DNA from 3 places in the Pseudoduganella sp. RAF19 genome. Region 2 is predicted to be linked to each of the others. Evidence: riboswitches for the same ligand, from Rfam matches in the RefSeq annotation. Region 2 holds a riboswitch; each other region holds the start of a gene.
What was found. A riboswitch is a leader RNA that binds a small molecule or an ion and turns the genes downstream of it on or off. The one in region 2 is predicted to bind cyclic di-GMP.
Positions count from the first base shown of each region.

Region 1: it holds a riboswitch for cyclic di-GMP, as region 2 does, so the genes downstream of both, AB4Z19_RS06405 (S8 family serine peptidase) here and AB4Z19_RS10815 (S8 family serine peptidase) in region 2, are expected to answer to the same signal.
Region 3: it holds a riboswitch for cyclic di-GMP, as region 2 does, so the genes downstream of both, AB4Z19_RS06400 (S8 family serine peptidase) here and AB4Z19_RS10815 (S8 family serine peptidase) in region 2, are expected to answer to the same signal.

Region 1 is NZ_JBFREF010000002.1:394,766-402,894, forward strand. Features, by position in the region: gene AB4Z19_RS06405 (S8 family serine peptidase) at 1-809, opposite strand, end outside; cyclic di-GMP riboswitch class I at 930-1,016, opposite strand; gene AB4Z19_RS06410 (3-hydroxyacyl-CoA dehydrogenase NAD-binding domain-containing protein) at 1,296-3,383, shown strand; gene AB4Z19_RS06415 (GNAT family N-acetyltransferase) at 3,384-3,926, opposite strand; gene AB4Z19_RS06420 (substrate-binding periplasmic protein) at 3,964-4,707, shown strand; gene nadB (L-aspartate oxidase) at 4,704-6,311, opposite strand; gene AB4Z19_RS06430 (TIGR03013 family XrtA/PEP-CTERM system glycosyltransferase) at 6,416-7,801, shown strand; gene prsR (PEP-CTERM-box response regulator transcription factor) at 7,825-8,129, shown strand, end outside.
Region 2 is NZ_JBFREF010000003.1:640,046-648,174, forward strand. Features, by position in the region: gene AB4Z19_RS10800 (catalase) at 1-465, shown strand, start outside; gene AB4Z19_RS10805 (M14 family metallopeptidase) at 577-1,701, shown strand; gene AB4Z19_RS10810 (CYTH domain-containing protein) at 1,704-2,168, shown strand; gene AB4Z19_RS10815 (S8 family serine peptidase) at 2,158-3,942, opposite strand; cyclic di-GMP riboswitch class I at 4,050-4,137, opposite strand; gene AB4Z19_RS10820 (DUF2863 family protein) at 4,350-5,621, opposite strand; gene acnA (aconitate hydratase AcnA) at 5,795-8,129, opposite strand, start outside.
Region 3 is NZ_JBFREF010000002.1:386,577-394,705, forward strand. Features, by position in the region: gene AB4Z19_RS06375 (septation protein A) at 1-157, opposite strand, end outside; gene msrB (peptide-methionine (R)-S-oxide reductase MsrB) at 154-561, opposite strand; gene AB4Z19_RS06385 (protein adenylyltransferase SelO) at 571-2,049, opposite strand; gene AB4Z19_RS06390 (3-(methylthio)propionyl-CoA ligase) at 2,174-3,838, shown strand; gene AB4Z19_RS06395 (PEP-CTERM sorting domain-containing protein) at 4,013-4,900, shown strand; gene AB4Z19_RS06400 (S8 family serine peptidase) at 4,960-6,768, opposite strand; cyclic di-GMP riboswitch class I at 6,869-6,960, opposite strand; gene AB4Z19_RS06405 (S8 family serine peptidase) at 7,223-8,129, opposite strand, start outside.

The sequences.
Region 1 (8,129 bases), on a different contig from region 2:
GCGGAGACGAACACCAGGCCGCCCTTGCTCTTCATGTAGTTCGACGCGCTGATGATGGCCGAGCTGGTTGGCAGAGCAGCGTAGCTGACGTTGGCGATACGGGCGCCGTGGTCGGCCGCCCAGGTGATGCCGCTGGCGATGGTCGAGAAGTAAGCGTAGCAGCCGTAGGTCGGGTCAACGTAAGCGATACGGACCGGCATGATCTTGGCTTGGCCCGCAACGCCAGCAACGCCGGCGCCGTTGTTGGAGGTCGCAGCCGCTGCGCCGGCGACCTTGGTGCCGTGGCCGCAGACGTCGGCGGTGTTGGTGTTGTTGTCGTAGATGTTGTAACCGGCAACCATATTGGCAGCCAGGTCAGGGACGGCGTCCACGCCGGAATCCAGGATGGCGATGGTCACGCCGGCACCCTGGGTAGTGTCCCAGGCGGTGTCAGCGCCGATTTTGCTGATGTGCCATTCGCTGCCCAGGTAGGGGTCGTTAGTGGTCGCGGTAACAGGCACGCGCTGATCCAGTTCAGCGAACTTCAGGCTTGGGTGCTTTTTCAGCAGTGCCACGACGGCTTTTTCGGAGGCATTGGCCGGCAGGTCAACGATGTGCAGGTTGCTCTGGCCCAGCTTGCGCGCTTTACCGCCATGAACTTTCAGAATGTTGGCGAACTCGTCGGCGGTGAGGCCGGCGCGCGGTTCAACGATAATGCGGCCACGGGCATAATCCTGGGCGTTGTCGTTGGCAGCGAAGGCAGGGGCGGCGAAGCCAGCCAGGGCGGCAGCGATAGCAGCGGAGGTGATGGAGGTGGCGAAGAATTTCATTTTGGCGAGTCCTGTATTTTCAAAGTTCTGAAAAGTAGGACTGCCGCCTGTCCCGAGGGACAGGTTGGAGACGCCACGCAAGGGGCAAAATCACCCATCGAGTGTGTACGATGTACTTAGTCTGGCAGTCCTGCCGTCATAGAGCCGAAGCTCCTTAGACCGATGACTTTGCGTCCCAGGCTTTCGCCTGGTTTGCCCTTGTCAGCTAGTTGCTGGATGGAATCTTAGGTTACTTAATGCCGCATGGCAAGAGGTTTTTAAAACTTTTAGTCGCTGTTGCGGATTAGTCTGAGTATTAAGAAAACTAACTTGCAAGTATTATAGTTACTCTCAGAAAAGTCTTTGAAATCAAAGGTTTAAGAAACAATTAATGTTATTTGCCAAATGGCAACACATATTACTAATTATCAATCAAAGTAAAGAAATAATACGACCGTGCACTTTTGCGGTATAGTTACCTGTCCTCACCATGGAGAAAGAAGAGACATGAGCGCAGAATACGCAGTCAATGGAACGGTCGCCGTCATCACGCTGAGCAATCCGCCCGTCAATGGCCTGGGCCATGCGACCCGGACGGCAGCCGTCGAAGGCGTCCGCCGCGCGCTGGACGACAGCGCGGTGAAGGTCATCGTCATCACCGGCGCCGGCAAGGCCTTCTCGGGTGGCGCCGACATCAAGGAATTCAATTCCCCGAAAGCACTGCAGGAACCGACCCTGCATTCGCTGATCCGCGTGGTGGAAGAGTCGACCAAGCCGATCGTGGCTGCGATCCACACGGTCTGCATGGGCGGAGGTCTGGAGCTGGCGCTGGGTTGCAATTACCGGGTGGCGCTGCCCGGCGCTCAGATCGCCTTGCCGGAAGTGAAACTGGGGCTGCTGCCGGGCGCAGGCGGCACGCAGCGTCTGCCGCGCGTGCTGGGTCTGGAAACCGCGCTGAATATGATTGTCTCCGGCACCCCGGCGCTGTCCGAAAAGCTGGCCGGCACCGCACTGTTCGACGAGGTGTTCCCGGCCGGGACCGATCTGCTGCCGGCTGCCGTGACCTTCGCCCAGAAAATTGCCGATGCGCGTCCGCTGCCGAAAGTGCGCGACCGCAAAGTGGATTATCCGAATCACGAAGCCTTCCTGCAATTCAGCCGCAATACGGTGAAAGCCGTTGCCGGCCCATTCCCGGCACCGCTGGAATGCGTGGAAACCGTGGCTGCCTCCGTGACCCGCAAATTCGAGGACGGTCTGAAGTTTGAACGCGAGCGATTCCTGCATCTGATCCAGACGCCGGAGTCGAAATCCCTGCGTCATGCCTTCATGGCCGAACGCCAGGCCAGCAAGGTGCCGGATGTGCCGCCGGATACACCGGCGCGCGAAATCAGGAAGGCCGCCGTGATCGGCGCCGGCACCATGGGCGGCGGCATTGCAATGAATTTTGCAAATGCCGGTATTCCCGTCCTGCTGCTGGAGACCAAACAGGAAGCGCTGGACAAGGGCATCGCCACCATCCGCAAGAATTACGAAAACACCCTGAAGAAGGGTAAGCTGACTCAGGACAAGTTCGACCAGCGCACCGCCCTGATTACCGGCACCCTGGATTACGCGGCGATTGCCGACGCGGACATCGTTATCGAAGCCGTGTTCGAAGACATGGGCGTGAAGGAAACCGTATTCCGCAAGCTGGACGATGTCATGAAGCAGGGCGCGATCCTGGCCTCGAACACGTCCACGCTGGACCTGGACAAGATCGCCGCCTTCACCAAGCGCCCGCAGGACGTGATTGGCCTGCATTTCTTCAGCCCGGCCAACGTGATGAAGCTGCTGGAAATCGTGCGCGGCAAGGCCACCGGCAAGGACGTGCTGGCAACGGCGCTGGCGCTGTCCAAGAAGCTGAAGAAGACCGGCGTTGTGTCCGGCGTGTGCGATGGCTTTATTGGCAACCGCATGATCGAACAATATTTCCGTCAAGCGGGCTTCCTGTTGGAAGAAGGCGCGTCGCCTGAGCAGGTGGACCGGGCTATCGAAAAATTCGGCTTCCCGATGGGGCCTTTCCGCATGAGCGACCTAGCCGGCAATGATATCGGCTGGTACATCCGCAAGCGCCGTTACGTGGAAAAGCCGGAAATCGCCTATTCGAAAACCGCCGACTTGCTGTGCGAAATGGGGCGCTTCGGCCAGAAGACCAGCGCCGGCTGGTACGACTACAAGGAAGGCGACCGTAAGGCCTATCCGAGTGACGTCGTGAACGCCATGATCGTGCAGCACTCGGCGGATATCGGCGTCGAGCGCCGCAAGATCAGCGATCAGGAAATCGTGGAACGCCTGGTGTATTCGCTGGTGAACGAGGGCGCGCTGATTGTGGAAGAGGGCATTGCACTGCGCGCCTCGGATATCGACATGGTCTACCTGACCGGCTACGGCTTCCCGCTGTACCGCGGCGGTCCGATGTTCTATGCCGATACCGTGGGCTTGCCGAATGTGCTGGGCACCATCGAGCGCCTGTCCAAGGGCCGCCACGGCGAAGCCTGGAAACCGGCGCCGCTGTTGGTCAAGCTGGCCGCTGAAGGCAAGGGCCTCAACGGCTGATCAGCCGATTCGCTTGCGCATGCGGGACAGCGGAACTGAAACGCCGTCCGGCAGCGCAAGCGCGAAATCTTCCACCACCTCAAAGCCACAGGCCCGGTACAGCGGTACGCCGGGCATGGTGGCTGCCAACTCCATCACCTGAAACCCTGCTGCTGCGGCCTCCGATTCGCAGTGCTCCATCAGGCGCCGCCCCAGTCCCTGGCGCGGTACGGCCGGATCGACAAAGAAGGCGCGAATGCGCGCCGGCTGCGTGGCCGGATCAAGCAGGGGATCTGCGCCAGTCTTGGTGCGGTCGGCGCCAAACAGCGTGGCGCGCTTGCTCCAGCCGCCGCAGGCCAGCAACTCGCCATCGCGCTCAATCACGAAGTAGGTGCCATCGTCCACCAGTTGGGTATCGACGCCGAACACGTGGCGGGTAACTGCCTGCGCTTGTTCCGGCGAATAGAAACCCCGGCTTAGCTCGATGCCGGAGCGCCGGATCAGCGCTTCCATGCTCGGAATATCATCGTGGCGGGCAGGCCGCAGGTGGGCTGGATTTGTCATGCGGCGATGGTATCATGGGCTTATCCATGGAGGGGCCATGCGCAAGTTCGCTGCCATTCTGGTTTTCATATGCTGCCTTCCCGCAGCGGGCGCGCGAGAACTGCTGGTGATCGGCGCACATTTTGAACGGGTGTATGAACAGGGACAGGAAGGCGATATCGTCGGCCTCGGACCCGAGATCGTGCGCATCGTCGCCGAACGTATGGGCCACAAAGCCCGCTTCGAAATCTACCCCTGGGCGCGTGCCCAGGCCATGCTGGTGCAGGGCAAGGCCGACATTCTGGTCGGTCCTTACAAAACGTTCGAGCGCCAGAAGCTCATGTTGTTCTCGCATTTGCCCTTCTATCAGGACCAGATGGTGTTCTACGCGCGCACCGGATCGGGCATCGAGTGGAACGGCGATTTCGGTGAGCTGTCGGAGCGGCGCGTGGTCGTGCTGAACGGCTGGGCCTATGGTCCGGCCTTTGACGCGGCACGCCCTCAGCTGCGTCTGAGCGTGGCGAACAGCGTGGAGAGCGGCTTGAAGATGGTGGCGCATCAGCATGTGCACCTGTTTGCCAGCAATCGCCGCAACACCGAGCCGGTACTGGGAAGAATCGGGCTGGCCGGGCAGATCACCATGCTGCCGCATGTGATCGAGGTGCAGGACGGTTATTTCGCCTTTCAACGCAATGCATCAGGCGAGGCGCTGCGCAAGGCCTTCGATGGGGAATTCCAGAAACTCGTGGACGCCGGCGAGCTGAGACGGCTCGGCCAGCGCCACGAAGTCAACGTGCCTTAACGGGGCGGCGGCGTCAGCACCGTCGGCAAGGCTTTCGGCAAGGTCCCTGGATAATTGCGGCTGAAATGCAGGCCGCGGCTTTCGCGGCGCTGCAGCGCGCTGTTGACGATCATCGACGCCACTTCCACCAGATTGCGCAGCTCCAGCAAGTCCGGCGTGATGCGGAAGTGGGCGTAGTATTCGTCGATTTCTTCCTTCAGCAGCGCAATGCGGTGCTGGGCGCGTTCCAGGCGCTTGGTGGTGCGCACGATGCCCACATAATTCCACATGAAGCGGCGCAGCTCATCCCAGTTATGGGCGATGACCACTTCTTCGTCCGCATCGGTCACGCGGCTTTCATCCCAATCCGGCAGGAATGGCGCGCCTTCCTTCGGCGTGGACATGATGTCCTGGGCGCAGGCACGGCCGATTACCACGCATTCCAGCAGCGAGTTAGATGCCAGGCGGTTGGCGCCGTGCAGGCCGGTGCAGGCGGTTTCGCCCACTGCGTACAGGCCTGCCAGATCAGTGCGGCCCGCCATATCGGTCACCACGCCGCCGCAGGTGTAGTGGGCAGCGGGCACGATAGGAATCGGTTCCTTGGTGATGTCGATGCCCAGTTCCAAGCAGCGTGCGTAGATGGTCGGGAAGTGCTCGATCAGGAATTCGGCCGGCTTGTGGCTGATGTCCAGGTGCACGTAGTCCAGGCCGCGCTTCTTGATTTCGAAGTCGATGGCGCGCGCCACCACGTCGCGCGGAGCCAGTTCGGCGCGGTCGTCGTGGGCCAGCATGAAGCGCTGGCCGGCTGCGGCGCCGGCTTCGGGCGGCAGTTTCAGCAGACCGCCTTCACCGCGGATCGCTTCCGTGATCAGGAAGGACTTGGCGTAAGGGTGATACAGGCAGGTCGGGTGGAACTGGATGAATTCCATATTCGCCACGCGGCAGCCTGCGCGCCAGGCCATGGCGATGCCGTCGCCGCTGGCCGTATCGGGATTGGTGGTGTACAGATAAACCTTGCCCGCACCGCCGGTGGCCATGATGGTGTGTTCGGCTGCGAAGGTGTGGACCTGGCCGGTTTTCACGTCCTGCACGTACAGGCCGTGGCAGCGCGGCTGGCTGTTTTGCGGACGCGGGCTGATTTTGTCCGACGTAATCAGGTCAATCGCACAATGGTGCTCGAACAGGGTGATGTTCGGATGCGCGCGCACTTTTTCTTCCAGCGTCACCTGCACGGCGTGGCCGGTGGCGTCGGCAGCGTGAATGATGCGGCGCTGGCTATGGCCGCCTTCGCGCGTCAGGTGGAAGCCCAGTTCCGCGCTCTCGTCGCGGGTGAAGGGCACGCCCTGGTCGATCAGCCACTGGATCGCTTCCCGTCCGTGTTCAACGATGTAGCGGGTGGCGCCCTCGTCGCACAGGCCGGCGCCGGCGATCAGGGTGTCCGTGATGTGCTGCTCGTGGCTGTCGCCGGAATCGAGCACCGCAGCTATGCCGCCCTGGGCCCAGTTGCTGGCGCCATCCAGCAGCTCACGTTTGGAAATAACTGCAACTTTTCGGCTTTCCGCCAGGTGCAGGGCTACCGACAGGCCGGCCAGTCCGCTGCCGACGATGGCTACATCAAATTTCATGGTGATTCGGGATTTTATGCGGTCAAGAGCAATACTATAGACCATTTGCCATCCCTCCGCAGGCTTGCGCTCCCTCAAAACCCTGATGCCAGTGCGGGCGCATCATGGTTGAGGTCTCACCGGAGGAGGCGGAAGTGATCCGGATCTTCAATCACTACGTGTCGCGCATGGCCCTGCTTCTGCTCCTGATGGAGCTGGCCGTCCTGCTCGCGGCAGCAGCGCTGGCGACGCTGGCCGGGCTGCATGAGGTGCGGCTGATTGGAAGCACCTGGCTTTCCGCGACAGTGTTCTCGCTGGTCATGGTCTTCATCATGGCTGCCCTCGGCATGTACCGCAATGAGGTGCACGAAGACCTGCCTGGCATCGTGGCGCGCGTGCTGCCGGCGTTTGCTCTGGGATTCGCCATGCTGTCACTGGTGCCGCACCTGGTGCCTAGCCTGTCTTTCCTGCTGGGTGCTGGTGGCGTTCTGATGACGCGGCTGCTGCTGCGCGGTTCCGCCCAGACCAGCATGCTGGTACAGCGTCTGATACTGGTCGGCGATGGCGTGCTGGCACGGGAATGCCTGGAGCTGGCGCGCAGCCGCCAGGGTTTTCATCGATTCGAAGTGGTTGGCTGCGTGCCGGTTGAAGGCGAATTGCGCTGTGTGCCGTCGGCAGTGGTGCTGCCCGTGTGCGGAAGCCTGCTGGCGCTGGCGCGCAAACACGGCGCGCATGAACTGGTGGTATCGATCGGCGACCGCCGCAATGGGACTTATCCCGTCAAGGAATTGCTGGCCTGTGCGCTGGGTGGAGTTCGGGTGATCGATGCCGCGACCTTTTTCGAGCGGGAAGCATCCCAGCTCCGGATCGATTCCATGCAACCGAGTTACCTGACCTTCGGTGGCGGCTTTGATCAAAGCCTGCTGCGGGCTGCGGTCAAGCGCGGCTTCGACCTGGCCGCCAGTGCTGCCATTTGTCTGATTACCCTGCCGCTCATGGCCGGAGCGGTTCTTGCCATTTTGCTTGACGATGGCGGTCCTGTGATTTACCGGCAGGAGCGCGTCGGGCGCGATGGCAGGCTTTTTTTTCTCCTGAAGTTCCGCAGCATGCGCCAGGACGCGGAACACGATGGCCAGCCGCGCTGGGCGCAGCAGGCTGACAAGCGCATCACATCCACCGGCCGCTGGTTGCGCAAGCTGCGCATCGACGAACTTCCACAATTGCTGAATGTGTTCCGCGGCGAGATGAGCTTTGTCGGGCCGCGGCCGGAACGCGCCTTCTTCGTCTCCCAGTTCCAGCGCCAAATCGCGTATTACGACGTGCGCCACACGATCAAGCCCGGCATCACGGGCCTCGCCCAGGTGCGCTATCAATACGGCGCCTCGATCGAGGATGCGGTGTGCAAGCTGCAATATGACCTGTACTACGTGAAAAACAATAGCCTGTTCCTTGACCTGCTGATTCTGGTCGACACGGTGCAAGTTGTGCTATTCGGTAAGGGCAGCCGCTGATTTTAGCGTCATAGGGAGCAAGCATGGCCAAGAAAAAGCTGCTGGTGGTGGAAGACGATCCGGGCTTGCAAAGGCAGCTGCGCTGGGCGCTGGATGATTATGACACTGTGTTTGCGGCGGACCGTGACATGGCGCTGAATCAGCTGCGCCGCCACCAAACCGCCGTGGCGACCATTGATCTCGGTCTGCCGCCGGATACCGATGGTTCGGCCGAAGGCCTGGCCTTGCTGAAGCAGATGCTGGCGATTGCTCCGGATATGAAGGTCATCGTGCTGTCCGGGAACCAGGACCGCGGCAATGTTCTGAAAGCCGTAGGGCTGGGCGCTTA
Region 2 (8,129 bases):
CTGCAGGCGCGCCTGTTTGCTTACCACGATGCGCAGCTGTACCGCGTAGGCACCAACCACCAGCATCTGCCGGTGAATGCGCCACGCTGCCCCTTCCACAACCAGCAGCGCGACGGCGCGATGGCGATTGCCAATGGCGGCGCGGCGCAGAATTACGCGGCGGTGGAAGCTGCCGGTGTGAATCCGCACGGCATGGGCAATGGCGAGGGGCCACTGGGCTTGAGTGGTGCGGCGGGCCGTTACGATGGGCGTGGCAAGGAAGATGATTACACCCAGGCCGGTAATCTCTTCCGTCTGATGCCTGAGCAGGAGAAGCTCAACCTGTTCGCCAATCTGGCAGGTCCGATGAGTCAGGTCAGCGATGAGATTATTCAGCGGCAGCTGGAGCATTTCGACAAGGCCGATCCGGCTTATGGCGCCGGCGTGCGCGCGGCCTTGAAGGCGCGCGGCCGCAACATCGCTTAAAACCCACGGCGTAACCCTGGTGGCAGCCACATCGTGGCTGCCACCTGCTTCTGCCGTGGGTTGTACAATGACGGAAATCCGATCAACCCAGATCATCTGAACGGGACCGTAATGACCATCAAGATCAGCCAGAATTTCGACTCCGGCGCCATCGAAGTGCTGCGCGCTGACAGCGCAGCCAACATCGAACTGAACCTCCGCAAAGACTCGCACGCAGACATCCACCAGTGGTTCCACTTCCGCCTGCAGGGCGCGCGCGGCGAGGCCGTGACGATGCGCTTCCTGAACGCGGGCCAGGCGACCTACGCCAAGGGTTTCGAGGACTACCACGCCGCAGCGAGCTATGACGGTGAAAACTGGTTCCGTGTGCCGACGTCCTTCGACGGCCAGGTCATGACCATCAAGCACACCCCGCACAACGACAGCGTCTACTACGCCTACTTCGAGCCGTATTCGTGGGAGCGCCACCTGCGCCTGCTGGGCGAAGTGGCCGAGAATCCGGTCGCCCGCGTGCTGGATATCGGCTCCACCGTCGATGGCCGTGACATGAACCTGGTCGTGATCGGCGAGCCGGAAGCGGAAAAGAAAATCTGGTTCATCGCGCGCCAGCACCCTGGCGAGTCGATGGCCGAATGGTTCATCGAAGGCCTGATCGACTGCCTGCTGGACGATGCCAACCCGATCGCACGCAAGCTGCTGCAGCGCTGCTGCTTCTACATCGTGCCGAACATGAATCCGGACGGCTCCGTGCGCGGCAACCTGCGCACCAACGCATCCGGCGCGAACCTGAACCGTGAGTGGATGACCCCATCGCTGGAGCGTTCGCCTGAAGTGCTGTGCGTGAAGCAGAAAATTCACGAAACCGGCGTGGACATGTTCTTCGACATCCACGGCGACGAAGCGCTGCCTTACAACTTCGTGGCCGGTAACGAGATGCTGGAGAACTTCACAGCCGAACAGATGGCGCGCCAGAAGAACTTCATCGAGCGCTACAAGCAGTCCAGCCCGGACTTCCAGGACAAATACGGCTACGCGCCGTCCAAGTACAAGGAAGACATGCTGACGCTGGCGTCCAAGTACATCGGCCACCACTTCAAGGTGCTGTCGCTGACGCTGGAAATGCCGTTCAAGGATAACGCCGACCTGCCGGTGCCGACCGTGGGCTGGAACGGTTCGCGCAGTGCGGCGCTGGGTGCGGCCATCCTGCAGCCTATCCTGCTGTCGCTGGACGAGTAAACATGGGCGTCGAGATCGAACGCAAATTCCTCGTGACGAACGAGGACTGGAAGCAGCAGGGCGAGCCTGTGCTGCTGCGCCAGGGCTATCTGTCCTCCAACGCGGAGCGCACCGTGCGCGTTCGCATCGAAGGCGATAAGGCGGTCTTGACGATCAAAACTAAAAACGTCGGCGCCAGCCGCGGCGAGTGGGAGTATCCGCTGCCGATGGCCGACGCCGTCGAGTTTCTCGACAATGTGTGCGAGAAACCCATCATTGAAAAATACCGCCGCAAGATTCCTTTCGGCGGCTTCACCTGGGAAGTCGATGAATTCCTGGGCGTGAATGCCGGGCTGGTCATTGCCGAGATCGAACTCCCCAGCGAAAACCAGCGTTTCGACAAGCCTGATTGGGCAGGCGAGGATGTGACTCATGATCCCCGCTACTACAACTCCTGCCTGATCAAGCAGCCTTACACTACTTGGTAACAGCGCGGTAGTACAAGGTGCTGTTGCCGGCTGCGTCACGCGCGCTGGCGTACAGGCTGTGGCTACCGGCGGCGATGCTGGTTGTGTTCCAGGTGTAGGACATGGTACTGCCCGAACCGTTTGCCACTTTCACACCATCGATGTACAGCGCCAGGGTCAGACCTGCCGGGCCGCTGTTGTCGGAGGCATCGATCTTCACGTTGACCAGGCCAGTCACTTTGCCCGCCACCGGATTGCTGATGGTGACCACCGGCTTGATGGTGTCCTTCACCGGAGCCGCAACCACGTTGGCCACGTTCACCGAGACTGGCGCGGACGATGCCACATTGCCTGCCGCGTCGTAGGCGACCGCGATCAGCGAGGCCATGCCGTTCACTACACCTTTGGAATCCCAGGAGAAGGCGAAAGGCGCTGCGCTGTCGGTGGCAACCACGGTGTTGTTCACCTTCAGTTCAACGCGCGACACGCCGACGTTGTCAGCCGCGTTCACGTTGATAGCAACGGTGCCGAACACGGTGCTGCTGGCGGCTGGCGAAGCAATTGCCACGGTCGGCGCGGTGGTGTCCTTCGGAGTGGACGCTGCAATCGCGGCATCCACCGCAGCGGCGGCATTCACGCGGCCGTAACCGTAGTAGATGTCGCGGCCTGGCGTGCCCAGATCGACAGCGGTGGAATACATCAGGCTTTCGATCTTGGCCGGGTCCAGCGATGGATTGGCCGACATCATCAGCGCTGCCACACCGGCTGCCACCGGGCTGGCGAAAGACGTGCCGTTCCAGCCGCCGTAGCCGCCGCCCGCTACGGTGGTGTAGATGCTCGAACCTGGCGCGGACAGTGAAACGAAGCTGCCGTAGCTGGAGAAGCTGGAGCGGCTGTCGGTGCTGTCGGTGGCCGACACGGCGATCATGGTGGTGGTCGGCGTGAAGCCTTCATCGCGGTTGCTGTTACCGGCCGAGACGAACAGCAGGCCGCCCTTGCTCTTCAGGTATTGTGCGGCGCTCTGCACAGCGGCGCTGGCGGGAACGCTGGCGTAGCTGATGTTCACCACGCGCGCGCCATGGTCGGCCGCATAGGTCACGGCGCTGGCCATGGTCGAGTAGTAGGCGTAGCAGGAGTTGGTGGCGGCGTCCTTGTAGGCGATACGGATCGGCATGATCTTCGCGTTACCGGCCACGCCAGCGACGCCCGCGCCATTGTTCATGGCCGCGGCAGCGGTGCCGGCGACCGCGGTGCCGTGGCCGCACACGTCGCTGGTGTCGGCGTTATTGCTGTACACGTTCCAGCCGGGGACGATGTGCGGCGCCAGGTCGGGGTGGGTGCTGTCCACGCCGCTGTCCAGAATGGCAATGGTGACGCCTGCGCCCTGGGCTTTATCCCAGGCAGTGTTGGCGCCGATTTTGCTGATATGCCATTCGCTGCCCAGGTAAGGGTCATTGGTGACCGCGCTCAGCTTCACGCGGCGGTCCACTTCCACGTACTTGAAGTTCGGGTTCTTGCGCAGTTCAGCCACGACCGACTTTTCATTGCCGTTGCCGGGCAGGTCGACGATGTGGATATTACTTTGACCCATCTTGCGGCGCTTGCCGCCGTGCGGGCGCAGGGCTTCGTCAAAATTGGCCGTACTCAGGCCTTCGCGCGGTTCGACCAGGATGCGGCCGCGCGCATATTCGCCTTCAGGCGCGTCGTCCGTTGCGTTGTGGGCAGCATAGGCTGCGGGAATCATGGCGGCCATGGCCGCGGTCATTGCGAGGAGGGAAATGCTGTGCTTCTTCATTGGGTAGTTAAGTCCAGTTTTCAAAAAATTACCGAAAAGCGGACTGCCCGCCGGTCGGGCGACCGGTGTGAAGAGCTCACCACCGGGATGGGCCCGGGGTTGACGAGTCTGGCAGTCCTGCCGTCGCAGAGGGCCTTGGCCTCTTGACCGTTGACTTTGCGTCCCGCGCTCACACGCGGTTTGCTTTTTACAGATTTATTGAAACGCGATGGTAACGAACTCGGCGACCTGCCGCAAACGAATTCTCAATCGTGCGCGCGGGTGTTGCGGATGTGTCTGGACGGGGTTGAAACTAGATGGCAGAAGGCTAAATGGTGCGAAATAGGCGCGAATTAGGCAAGAAATAGGCGAGAAATAGGGAGGGACCCCATCTAGCTTTGGCTAAATAGGGTCCGGCCCCATTGCGGTCAGTGGAAGTGCTCGGTGCCGGTGGGGGCGTCTTCCGGCATCTCGGCGTGGACCAGTTCGCCGGAGGGATCGGCAAACAGGGGAGCGCCGCAGTCGTCGCAGTACTCAGCGACGTATTTTTCGCCCAGCTTCTTCACCTGCGAAACGCCAGCCTCGTTCAGGTGCTCGATGATTTCTTCCACCGGCGTACGCGGCTTCAGCATGGCGGTCAGGTGGCCGGCGGTAATCGGGCCTTCCGGCGGCGTGCCTTCTTCGTCTTCCTGGCCATACAGCGGCCACACCACGCCGTAGATCACGTCGCTGTCGCTGCGGCGGGTGAACGCCACGCGGTATTCGTCGATCTGGCCGTCCGGCGCGGATTCGTCGCCGAAGCCCGCAATCACCGCGCGCAGTTCGTTTGGCTCGCAGGACAGCGAATGCGTCAGATAATGCACCGCAGCGCGGATCGAGACGGGACGAATCAGCTTGTCCGCCTCGCGGCAGGCCATGTAGTACGCTTCCGGCAACAGCAGCTCGATGCCGCAGCCCGGCAGCAGGCGTGCAACGGTCGGCTCGGCCTGGGTCTTCCAGGCTTCCAGCGCATTCTTGCGCTCTTCGCCCGGATTCATGCCCGCCGCCTGCATCTGCCAGCGGAACAGGGGAGCGCCATGTTGCGCTACCACCGCCACCATCAGGTAGCGTGTATCGGCCAGGAAGGGCGCGGTTTCCGGCGTCTTGGTTTCCGACTTCACGGCCACGCCCTTCAGCGCGGACTGGCCCAGCTTGTGCGTCTTCGAATAGGCTTCCGCGTGGGTGCGCGGCAGCTGGTCGATCGAATACAAAGTAGACGACATCGCCATATGCGTGCCATCCGCCAGCAGGTGAGCGGAGAAGTGGGCCGACAGCGTGTTCAGAATCTCGCCCGGAATCTGGCCGGATGCGATGGAAAAGCGCGTCCAGGCCAGGACCGGCGCGGCCACGAGCAGCACATCGTACTCGCGCGATTCACCGTCCACTTCCACCACGATGGTGTCGGACTCGCTTACCGCTTCCACGCTATCCATGAGGACGTCGTAAGCGTTCAAATCCACGCTGAACAGGGAGTTCAGGGCGGCATCAATGGTGTCCTGATGGCCGGTGCGCAGCAGCTTGTGCAGCTGCGTGTCCAGCGTTCGCTCCCAGTTACGCTCTTCAATCCGGGAGGCTGCCTGGCCCACGGCTTGGGCTAGGTTCAGAAGGCGCTGGCTGTCGGCGGACAATTTCTGGGTTGAATCTTTGGATGGTCGACGCATAGCGCTTTTGCTCAGTGTAAAAAGGAAACCTTGTCACATATATTGTAGTGGATTCGGCAAGAAAGGGCGCCCAAAAACAAAAACGCCGGCGAGCCGGCGTTTTATTCAGAACCAGAGGCGGGAACCTGGTGGCTGCCACATCGTGGCAGCCACCTGTTTTACGCCGTAGGTTTTTAAGCAGCCAGCAGCTGGCGCAGAACGAACGGCAGGATGCCGCCGTGCTTGTAGTAGTCTACTTCGATCGGGGTATCGATACGCAGCAGCACTTGCACTTCCTGCTTGGAGCCGTCGGCGCGGTGGATCACCAGGGTAGCCTGTTGCTGTGGCTTGATTTCGCCTTCCAGACCCTTCAGGTCATACACTTCCTTGCCGGTGATGTTCAGCGACTCGACGGAATCGTTGCCGATGAACTGCAGTGGCAGCACGCCCATGCCCACCAGGTTGGAGCGGTGGATACGCTCGAAGGAACGGCAGATCACAGCCTTCACGCCCAGCAGCTGGGTGCCCTTGGCTGCCCAGTCACGGGAAGAGCCGGTACCGTATTCTTCGCCGCCGAAGATCATGGTCGGGGTGCCCGCGTCGATGTACTTCATCGCTGCGTCGTAGATCGACAATTGTTCGCCGGAAGGCTGGTGCAGGGTGATGCCGCCTTCAACCGCGGAACCGTCGGCCTTCGGAGGGATCATCTTGTTCTTGATACGCACGTTGGCGAAGGTGCCGCGCATCATGATCTCGTGGTTGCCGCGGCGCGAGCCGTAGGAGTTGAAGTCGGCCTTCATCACGCCGTTTTCCTTCAGCCACTTGCCTGCCGGGCCGTCTTCCTTGATGGAGCCGGCTGGCGAGATGTGGTCGGTGGTGATGGAGTCGCCGAACACGCCCAGTGCACGGGCGCCGGTGATGCCGGCTTCCGCTGCCTTCGGCTTCATCTCGAAGCCGTCGAAGAATGGCGGCTCAGCGATGTAGGTCGAATCAGGCCAGTTGTAGACCTGGCCTTCGGTGGAGGACACGGCTTCCCACAGCTTGCCAGGAGCGCCCTTCACGTCGGCGTAGTTTTCCTTGAAGACTTTGGAGTTCATCGCGAACTTCATCAGCTTCTGGATCTCGGCGGAGGTCGGCCAGATGTCGCCCAGGTAGACGTCCTTGCCATCCTTGCCCTGGCCGACCGGTTCGGTCATCAGGTCGCGGGTCACGTTGCCGGCGATCGCGTAAGCGACGACCAGCGGTGGCGATGCCAGGAAGTTGGAGCGGATGTTCGGGTGAATACGCGCTTCGAAGTTACGGTTACCGGACAGCACGGCGGCAGCCACGATATCGTTGCCGGTGATGGTGGCGTTCAGTTCCGGGGTCAGGTCGCCGGCGTTACCGATGCAGGTGGTGCAACCGTAAGCGGTCACGCCGAAGCCCAGTTTTTCCAGGTATGGCAGCAGGCCGGCAGCGGTCAGGTACTCGGTCACAACGCGCGAGCCAGGCGCCAGCGAGGTCTTGATGTGCGGAGCGACGTTCAGGCCGGCTTCCACGGCTTTCTTGGCCAGCAGGCCGGCAGCCAGCAGCACGCTCGGGTTGGAGGTGTTGGTGCAGGAGGTGATGGCAGCGATCAGCACGTCGCCGTTCTTCACGTTCACGCCATTGCTGGTGGTGTAGGTCTTGGTCAGCTCGTCGGCCTTCTTGTTGAAGCCATTGTCCGAAGTCGGCTTGGAGAACAGGGAGGTGAAGGTGGACTTCACGTTGCCGATTTCGATACGGTCTTGCGGACGCTTAGGACCAGCCAGCGAAGGCGTCACGGTGGACAGGTCCAGGTGCAGTTCGCGGGTGAAGTCGATGTCGCCTTTCTTCGGCACGCCGTACATGCCCTGTGCCTTGAAGTAGGACTGGAAGGCGGCGATTTCGTCCTTGGTGCGGCCGGTGCCTTCGAAGTATTCGATGGTCTTGTCGTCGACCGGGAAGAAGCCCATGGTCGCGCCGTATTCCGGCGCCATGTTGGCGATGGTTGCGCGGTCGGTCACGGTCAGCGACTCGGTGCCTTCGCCGAAGAACTCGACGAACTTGCCAACCACTTTTTCCTTGCGCAGCATTTCGGTGATGGTCAGCACCAGGTCGGTCGCGGTGCAGCCTTCGCGCAGGTGGCCGGTCAGGTTCACGCCGATCACGTCCGGGGTCAGGAAGTACACAGGCTGGCCCAGCATGCCGGCTTCCGCCTCGATGCCGCCCACGCCCCAGCCCACCACGCCGATACCGTTGATCATGGTGGTGTGGGAGTCGGTACCCACCAGCGAGTCAGGGTAGTACACGGACGATGCATTGTGCACGCCGCGTGCCAGGTATTCCAGGTTCACCTGGTGCACGATACCGAAGCCTGGAGGCACCACGCCGAAGGTGTCGAAGGCTTGCATGCCCCACTTCATGAACTGGTAGCGCTCGTTGTTGCGCGAGAATTCCAGCTTCATGTTCAGGTCCAGCGCCTTCGGCTCGCGGAAGTGGTCGATGGTCACGGAGTGGTCGACCACCAGG
Region 3 (8,129 bases), on a different contig from region 2:
TGATGATGGGCGCCTGGGAGGCCGTCACCGCGCCTCCGGAGATAAAACTGCTCAGGTGCGTATTGATAAAGGCTTGTGCCGCTTCCTCATGGGAGCCGGCATATTTGTAGCTGCCGAAGAAGATCAGCAGCGGAAAAATATCGAACAGGAATTTCATTTCTTCTCAGGTAGCGGTTCAAATCGCAGCGAGGCCGAATTGATGCAGAAGCGCAATCCGGTCGGCGGCGGACCATCCGGGAATACGTGGCCCAGGTGGGCATCGCATACTCCGCAGATGACTTCGGTGCGCAGCATACCATGCGAGCGGTCCACCTTCTCGATTACATTGGCCGGATCGATGGCGGCGAAGTAGCTGGGCCAGCCGCAGCCCGAGTCGAATTTGGTGTCGGAGGCGAACAGCGGCGTATCGCAGCAGACACAGTGATAGATGCCGGGTTCGTGGTGATCCCAGTATTTGCCGGTGAAAGCACGTTCGGTGGCCGCGTGGCGGGTCACCTGGTATTGCATGGAATCGAGCTGGGCGCGCCATTCGGCGTCCGATTTGATCAGTTTTTCGGTCATGACGGTCTTTCAGGAGGAGCAGCTTACTTCCAGATGGCTGGCCCAGTCTGGCGGCAAGGCTGCGTAATGTTCATTTTCTGGCTGTTCGTCGAACGGCCGCTCCAAAACTGACAAAAGGCGTGCGATTTCCGAGAAATCCTTATTTTGCGCCTTTTCGATGGCTACCTGAGCTAAATAGTTTCGCAGCACGTATTTGGGGTTTACCGCATCCATTGCAAGCTTGCGCTCGGCGTCGTCGCTGCTTTCCGCCTGCAGGCGGTTGCGATACTCGTTGGCCCAGGCGTCGAAAGCGCCGCGGTCGATGAACAGGTCGCGAAGCGGCTCGTCACCGGCGGTGGAATCGGACTTCAGGCCGCTCAGGCGGCGGAAGAAATTGGTGAAGTCGACATGGCTCGACTGCATGATGCCGAACAGTCCATCCAGCAGTTCGCGGTCGCCTTCGTGGAAGGACTTCAGGCCCAGCTTGGCGTGCAGCAGCTTGTCGATGGCGACGGCGAATTCCGGCTGGTAAACATCCAGCGCAGCCTGCGCCTGTTCAACCTCGCCAATCAGCGGCAACAGGGCCTGGCCGAGGGCGTAGCAATTCCAGTGGCCGATCTGCGGCTGGTTGGCGTAGGAGTAGCGGCCGTGCTCATCCGTGTGGTTGCAGATGTGCTGAGCATCGAAAGCTTCCATGAAGCCGAAGGGGCCGTAGTCGAGAGTCTGGCCGAGAATGGACATATTGTCGGTGTTCATCACGCCATGCATGAAGCCGACCGCCTGCCACTGCGCGATCATGCGCGCGGTGCGGCGCGTGACTTCTTCCAGGAATGCGGCGTAAGGATTGGCCTGTTCGCGCAACTCGGGATAGAAGCGGTCGATGACGTAATCGGCCAGCTGTTTCAGTTCGTCCTTCTTGTTGCGGTAGAACCAGTGCTCAAAGGAGCCGAAACGCACGAAGGTCGGCGCCATGCGGATCACCACGGCGGAAGTTTCAATCGTTTCGCGCACCACGCCCTGGTCGGAACCGGCGACCGATAACGCACGCGTGGTCGGGATGCCCAGCGCTTGCATGGCTTCCGAGCAGAGGAATTCGCGGATCGAGGAACGCAGCACGGCACGGCCGTCGCCCATGCGCGAGTACGGCGTAAGGCCCGCGCCTTTCAGTTGCAGCTCCATCGGCCCCTGCGCGGTGGCGACGTCGCCCAGCAGGATGGCGCGGCCGTCGCCCAGCTGGCCTGCCCACACACCGAACTGGTGGCCGGAATACACGGCGGACAGGGGCATGGAACGGTCCGGCACACGGTTACCGATCAGGGTGGCGATGGTGTCGTCATCCTTCATTGCTTCCGGATTGAGGCCGACCAGGCGCGCAGCGGCCGGGCTGACGGCGACTACATAAGGCGCCGGCAAAGGCGTAGGCATCAGCCGCGTGTAAAAGGCAGGCGGCAGGCTCGCGAAAGAGTTGTCGAGGGGGAGGGCGGTGGCAGTAATGGCTGTTCCAATCATAGATCTATCAGGCGCATTCTAACAAAGCGGACGAATGTGCGATTTGCTGCATTGCAGCATTGAATTTCGTTGACGCTGGTGCAGACGGCAATCGAGACTTGATAAAAAGTCAAAAGGAGACACCATGCAGGCATACCCGAAGAGCCCCCTCATGGGCCAGATGATGGATCAGCCGCTGCTTATTTCCAGCATCATCGAATTCGCTGCGCGCCACTACGGCGCGTCGGAGATCGTCTCCCGCCGCGTGGAAGGCGATATGCATCGCTACAACTGGCGGGCTTGCCTGGCCCGCGCGAAACGGCTGGCCAATGCACTGAATGCGCTTGGCGTCTGCATGGGCGACCGCGTCGCCACCTTGGCCTGGAACGGCTACCGTCACCTGGAGGCTTATTACGCGGTGTCGGGCTCGGGCGCGGTGCTGCATACGATCAATCCCCGTCTGCATCCGGAGCAGATTGCCTACATCGTCAATCACGCCGAGGATCAGTATCTGTTATTTGACCTGACCTTCCTGCCATTGGTGGAAGCAATCGCGCCGCTGTGTAAAGGTGTGCGCGGCTGGGTACTGATGGCGGATGCCGACCGCTTACCGGCGGAAACCAGGATTCCGAACCTGCTGAGCTATGAGGCGCTGCTGGCGGCTCAGCCGGAGCAGTTCGACTGGCCATTGTTCGACGAGAACTCGGCGGCGACGCTGTGCTACACCTCCGGCACTACCGGCAATCCCAAGGGCGCGCTGTACTCGCATCGCTCCACCGTGCTGCACGCTTATGGCTCGGCTATGCCGAATGCGCTGGATGTCGGTTCACGCGATACCGTGCTGCCCGTAGTGCCGATGTTTCATGTGAATGCATGGGGCTTGCCGTATTCGGTGCCGCTATCCGGCGCCAAGCTGGTCTTCCCCGGCTGCGCGCTGGATGGCAAATCGGTTTATGACCTGTTCGAGGCCGAAGGAGTGACTTTCTCGGCCGGCGTTCCGACCGTGTGGCTGGGTCTGATCAACTACGCCAAGATGAACAACCTGAAGTTTTCGACCTTCCGCCGCACGGTCATTGGTGGTTCGGCATGTCCGCCCGCAATGATGGATACGCTGATGGACGACTTTGGCGTGGATGTCGTGCATGCCTGGGGGATGACGGAGATGTCGCCGCTGGGCACCGCTTGCGGACTGCTGGCGCGGCACGAAAAACTGCCGCGCGAGGAGCAGCGCAAGATCCTGCGCAAGCAAGGCCATGCAATTTATGGCGTCGACATGCGCATCGTCGATGACGACGGCCAGGAACTGCCTTGGGATGGAACGTCCTTCGGCCACTTGCAGGTGCGCGGTCCGTGGATCATCTCGTCCTATTTCAAGGAAGAGGGCGGTAGCGTACTGGACCGGGGTTGGTTCCCGACCGGCGACGTGGCCACCATTGATGAAGACGGCTTCATGCAGATCACCGACCGCAGCAAGGATGTGATCAAATCCGGCGGCGAATGGATTGGCACCATCGATCTGGAAAATATTGCCGTCGCTCATCCAGCTGTGATGCAGGCGGCCTGCATTGGCATCCGCCATCCAAAATGGGACGAGCGTCCGCTACTCATCGTCGTCAAAAAAACGAGTGCGGAAGTCAGCCGTGACGAACTGCTGAGCTTCTTCGAGGGCAAAATTGCCAAATGGTGGATGCCGGACGATGTGGTCTTTGTCGAAGCGCTGCCGGTTGGCGGCACCGGAAAAATTCAGAAGAATAAGCTGCGGGAACAGTTCAAGGACTACGAGCTACCAACAGTAACGCGAAGTAATTAAAGTGGCCGAAAATCACCATTAAGTGCTTGATTTTAAAAGATTTAGTGTCGGAAATTCTTACAACTGATGACTGCGCATGCAAATCGCAAGCTGTAACTATTTGATTACACGTTGGTTCGATATTTAGGCACGACTTATGCATCCTTTTTGTGCAGAACAACACAGGGGGGTGTCATGAAACTCTTACAAAAGTCGCTGGGAGCATGTGCTGGTGCAATAGCTTTACTGTTTAGCATGAGTGCGCAGGCTGATACCGTATTAGACCTGACCACAGCTGGAGCAAGCCATTCGCTGAATGGCGCAACCTACACCCAGGTACCGGCTCAGCCGACCGGTAGCGGTGTACTTAAATCATTTGTCCGCATCCGGGACAACGCAGACCTGGTGCAAGGGTACAACACCACGGTTAGCGGAACTTATCAGAACGATGGTTCCGACACCTTCAACCATGAGGTGACCGTTGGCCAGATCGGCTTTATCGATCTTGGCGGCGGCAATCTGGTGATGCGCTTCTTGCTCGACATTAATCAGACGAAGGAGAGCCCGCTGCTGAGTCTCGATGACGTGCAGATTTATATTTCCGGCACGCCGAACCAGTCCATCGAGCCTACTATGACTCAGGGGTCAACCTTAAACCTGGGAACACTGGTCTATCAGTTGGATCAAGGCGGCATTGGTGGGCAGAATAATCAGGCCCAGCTGAACTATGCGCTGAATACCGGCAGCGGTAGCGGCGACATGTTCCTGGATATTCCGTTCTCGATGTTCGACGCGGCATTCAACACAGCCGGTCTGGGCACGGATGCAGCAAAGAACGGCGCGTACATTTACCTGTATTCGAGGTTCGGGACAAGTCCCACCCTGGACCCGGGCCTGTCGCCGAACAATGACGGCTATGAGGAATGGGCGTATATCAAAGGAGCCCCTGTGAACGGCGAATGCGTCCCTACTCCTCAGAACCCTTGCGGCGGTCCGCCACAAGAAATTCCTGAACCGGGCACGCTGGCGCTGCTGGGCGCCGGTCTTCTGGGGCTGGCGTATAAGCGCCGGAAGCAGACTTAAACAAGCGCCTCCCATTAAAAACGGCAGCCGAGGCTGCCGTTTTTTTATTGCCGCTGATCTTACTTGCTCGAGACGGTTTCGGTGGTGGTGGAAGTGTTGCCTGCTTTATCCTTCGCCACCGCCTGGATAGTGTGGTTACCGGTGGCGGCTTTCTTGGTGTTCCAGCTGTACGACAGGCTGGAGCCAGTACCGGATGCCTTCAGCGCGCCGTCCACATACAGCGACAGGGCGATGTTAGCGTTGCCGCTGTTGTCGGTGGCGTTCACGGTCACGCTGACGTTGCCGCGTACAGTACCGCCGTTGGTCGGGTTGGTGATCTTCACGACCGGCGCGGTGGTGTCCGTGACTGGCGTGGTGGTGGTCGTGTTGGAGACGTTCACCGAGATAGGCGTGGAGGAGGCCACGTTGCCGGCCGCGTCATAGGCGACGGCGGTCAGGGTTGCCATGCCGTTTGCTACACCTTTCGAATCCCAGGCGAAGGCGAACGGTGCCGAGCTGTCGGACGCGACCACGGTGTTGTTCACCTTCAGGTCAACACGTGCCACGCCCACGTTGTCGCTGGCGTTCACGTTGACGGCGACAGAACCGGAAACCGTACTGCTAGCCAGCGGCGCGGCAATTGCCACGGTAGGCGCAGTGGTGTCAGCTGGAGGTGGCGTCGTTGCGCTGCCTGCGGCGGCTGCCACTGCAGCCGCAGCGTTCACACGGCCGTAGCCGAATTGCGGATCGCGGCCGGCGGTGCCCAGGTCAACCGCGGTGGAGTACAGGATGCTTTCGACCTTGCTGTTGCTCAGCGATGGGTTGGCGGACATCACCAGCGCTGCCACACCGGCGGCAACCGGGGAGGAGAACGAGGTGCCGTTCACCGCGCCATAGGTGCCGTCTTGTGCGGTGGTGTAAATGCCTGCACCTGGCGCGGCCAGCGAGACGAAGTTGCCGTAGCTGGAGAAGCTGGCGCGGGCGTCGGTGCTGTCGGTCGCGGACACAGCGATCATGCTGGTGGTCGGGGTGTAGCCTTCGTCGCGGTTGTAGTTACCGGCGGAGACGAACAGCAGGCCGCCCTTGCTCTTCAGGTAGTTGGCAGCGCTGATCACGGCCGAGCTGGTCGGCATGGCAGCGTAGCTGACGTTCACCACGCGGGCGCCATGGTCGGCCGCCCAGGTAATGCCGCTGGCAATGGTCGAGAAGTAGGCGTAGCAGCCGTAGGTCGGATCGACGTAAGCGATACGCACCGGCATGATCTTGGCCTGGCCGGCGACACCGGCCACACCCGTGCCATTGTTCATGGCAGCGGCGGCAGCGCCGGCGACTTTGGTGCCGTGACCGCAGACGTCGGCGGTATTGGTGTTGTTGTCGTAGATGTTATAGCCAGGCACCATGTGCGAAGCCAGGTCGGGAACCGGGTCGACGCCGGAGTCCAGAATCGCGATGGTCACGCCTGCGCCCTGGGCTTTATCCCAGGCCGCGTCGGCGCCGATCTTGCTGATGTGCCACTCGCTGCCCAGGTACGGGTCATTGGTGGTGGTGGTCGGTTCAACGCGCTTGTCCAGCTCGGCGTATTTGAAGTTAGGGTCGTTTTTCAGGGCATCGACAACCTGCTGCTCGGAGCCGGCAGCAGTGTCAACCAGGTGCAGATTGCTCTGACCCAGCTTGCGCTTCTTGCCGCCGCCGTGGGTCTTCAACACTTTATCGAAATTTTCGTCGGTCAAGCCGGCACGTGGTTCAACCAGGATGCGGCCGCGGGCGAATTGTTCCGCGGCCGGTTTGTCGGCGCGGGCAGCAGGCGCCATTGCGAGGAGCGCGGCGGCAACTGCGAATACGGTGAGGGAAGTATTGGAGAGGCGGGCTGCGGTGGAGCGGTTCTTCATAGATGGAAGTCCAGTTTTCAAAGTTTCAGAAAAGCGGACTGCCAACTGGTCTCGTGACCAGTGCGAAGAAGACAGCACTCGGCTCAGCCGAAGAGCTGTATCTGGCAGTCCTGCCGTCATAGAGATTTAAAAAATCCCTTTAGACCGTAGACTTTGCGACCCATGCTTTCGCGTGGTGTGCCTTTGTCAGATTTCTGCGTCAGATCTTAATTGACGAATTGCGGGTAAGCAATCGCTATCTTTAATTAAGTTTTCTGTTGTTGCACATTAGTCTGAACACTATGCAAAGTTGGTTTGCGTAATTTTAACTGATCGAAAGATTGAACGTATACAATGACTTACGTCAATTATGCGCAGCAACTATTCTGATGCAAGTGACAATAATAATATATAGTACAGATAAATAAAAACCGGGCAATAAGCCCGGCTTTTAATATTATTAATTACTGTTGATTTAGCGGCTGGTAACTTGCACCTGGGTATTGGTGGTATTGCCCGCTTTATCCTTGGCGACGGCTTGGATCACGTGATTGCCGGCAGTGGCTTTCTTGGCGTTCCAGCTGTAAGACATGCTTGCGCCGCTGCCGCTGGCCTTCAATGCGCCGTCGATATACAGAGACATCGAGATGCCGGCCGCGCCGCTGTTGTCCGAAGAGCTCAGGGTAATGTTGACGTTGCCGGTCACGGTGCCGCCGTTGGTCGGATTGGTGATGGCCAGGGCCGGAGCGGTGGTGTCAGCAACCGGCGGGGTCACGCTGTTCGACACGTTGACCGAAACCGGGGTGGAGGAAGCCACATTGCCTGCGGCATCATAAGCGACAGCAACCAGGGTGTTCATACCGTTTGCGGCGCCAGTCGAGTTCCAGGAGAAGCTGAACGGGCCGGCGGTATCCGAGGCGACCACAGTGTTGTTGACTTTGAGATCGACACGGGCCACACCAACATTGTCGGCCGCGTTGACGCTGACGATCACGCTGCCGGAAACGGTGCCGTTAGCGGAAGGCGAGGTGATTGCCACGGTCGGAGCAGTAGTGTCGGGTGCCGGGGCGCTAGATGCGGCCGCAGCGACAGCCGCCGCGGCGTTCACGCGGCCGTAACCGAAGTAAGGATCTTTGCCGGCCGCGCCCAGATCGGTTGCGGTAGAGTACAGCAGGCTTTCCACCTTGCTGTTGCTCAGGGTCGGGTTGGCCGACATCATCAGTGCTGCCACGGCAGCTGCGATCGGGGCCGAGAACGAGGTGCCGTTCACGGCGCCGTAGGCACCGCCTTGGGCGGTGGTGTAGATGCCGGAGCCTGGCGCGGACAGATTAACGTAAGCGCCGAAGCTGGAGAAGCTGGCCAGAGCGTCATTGCTGTCGGTG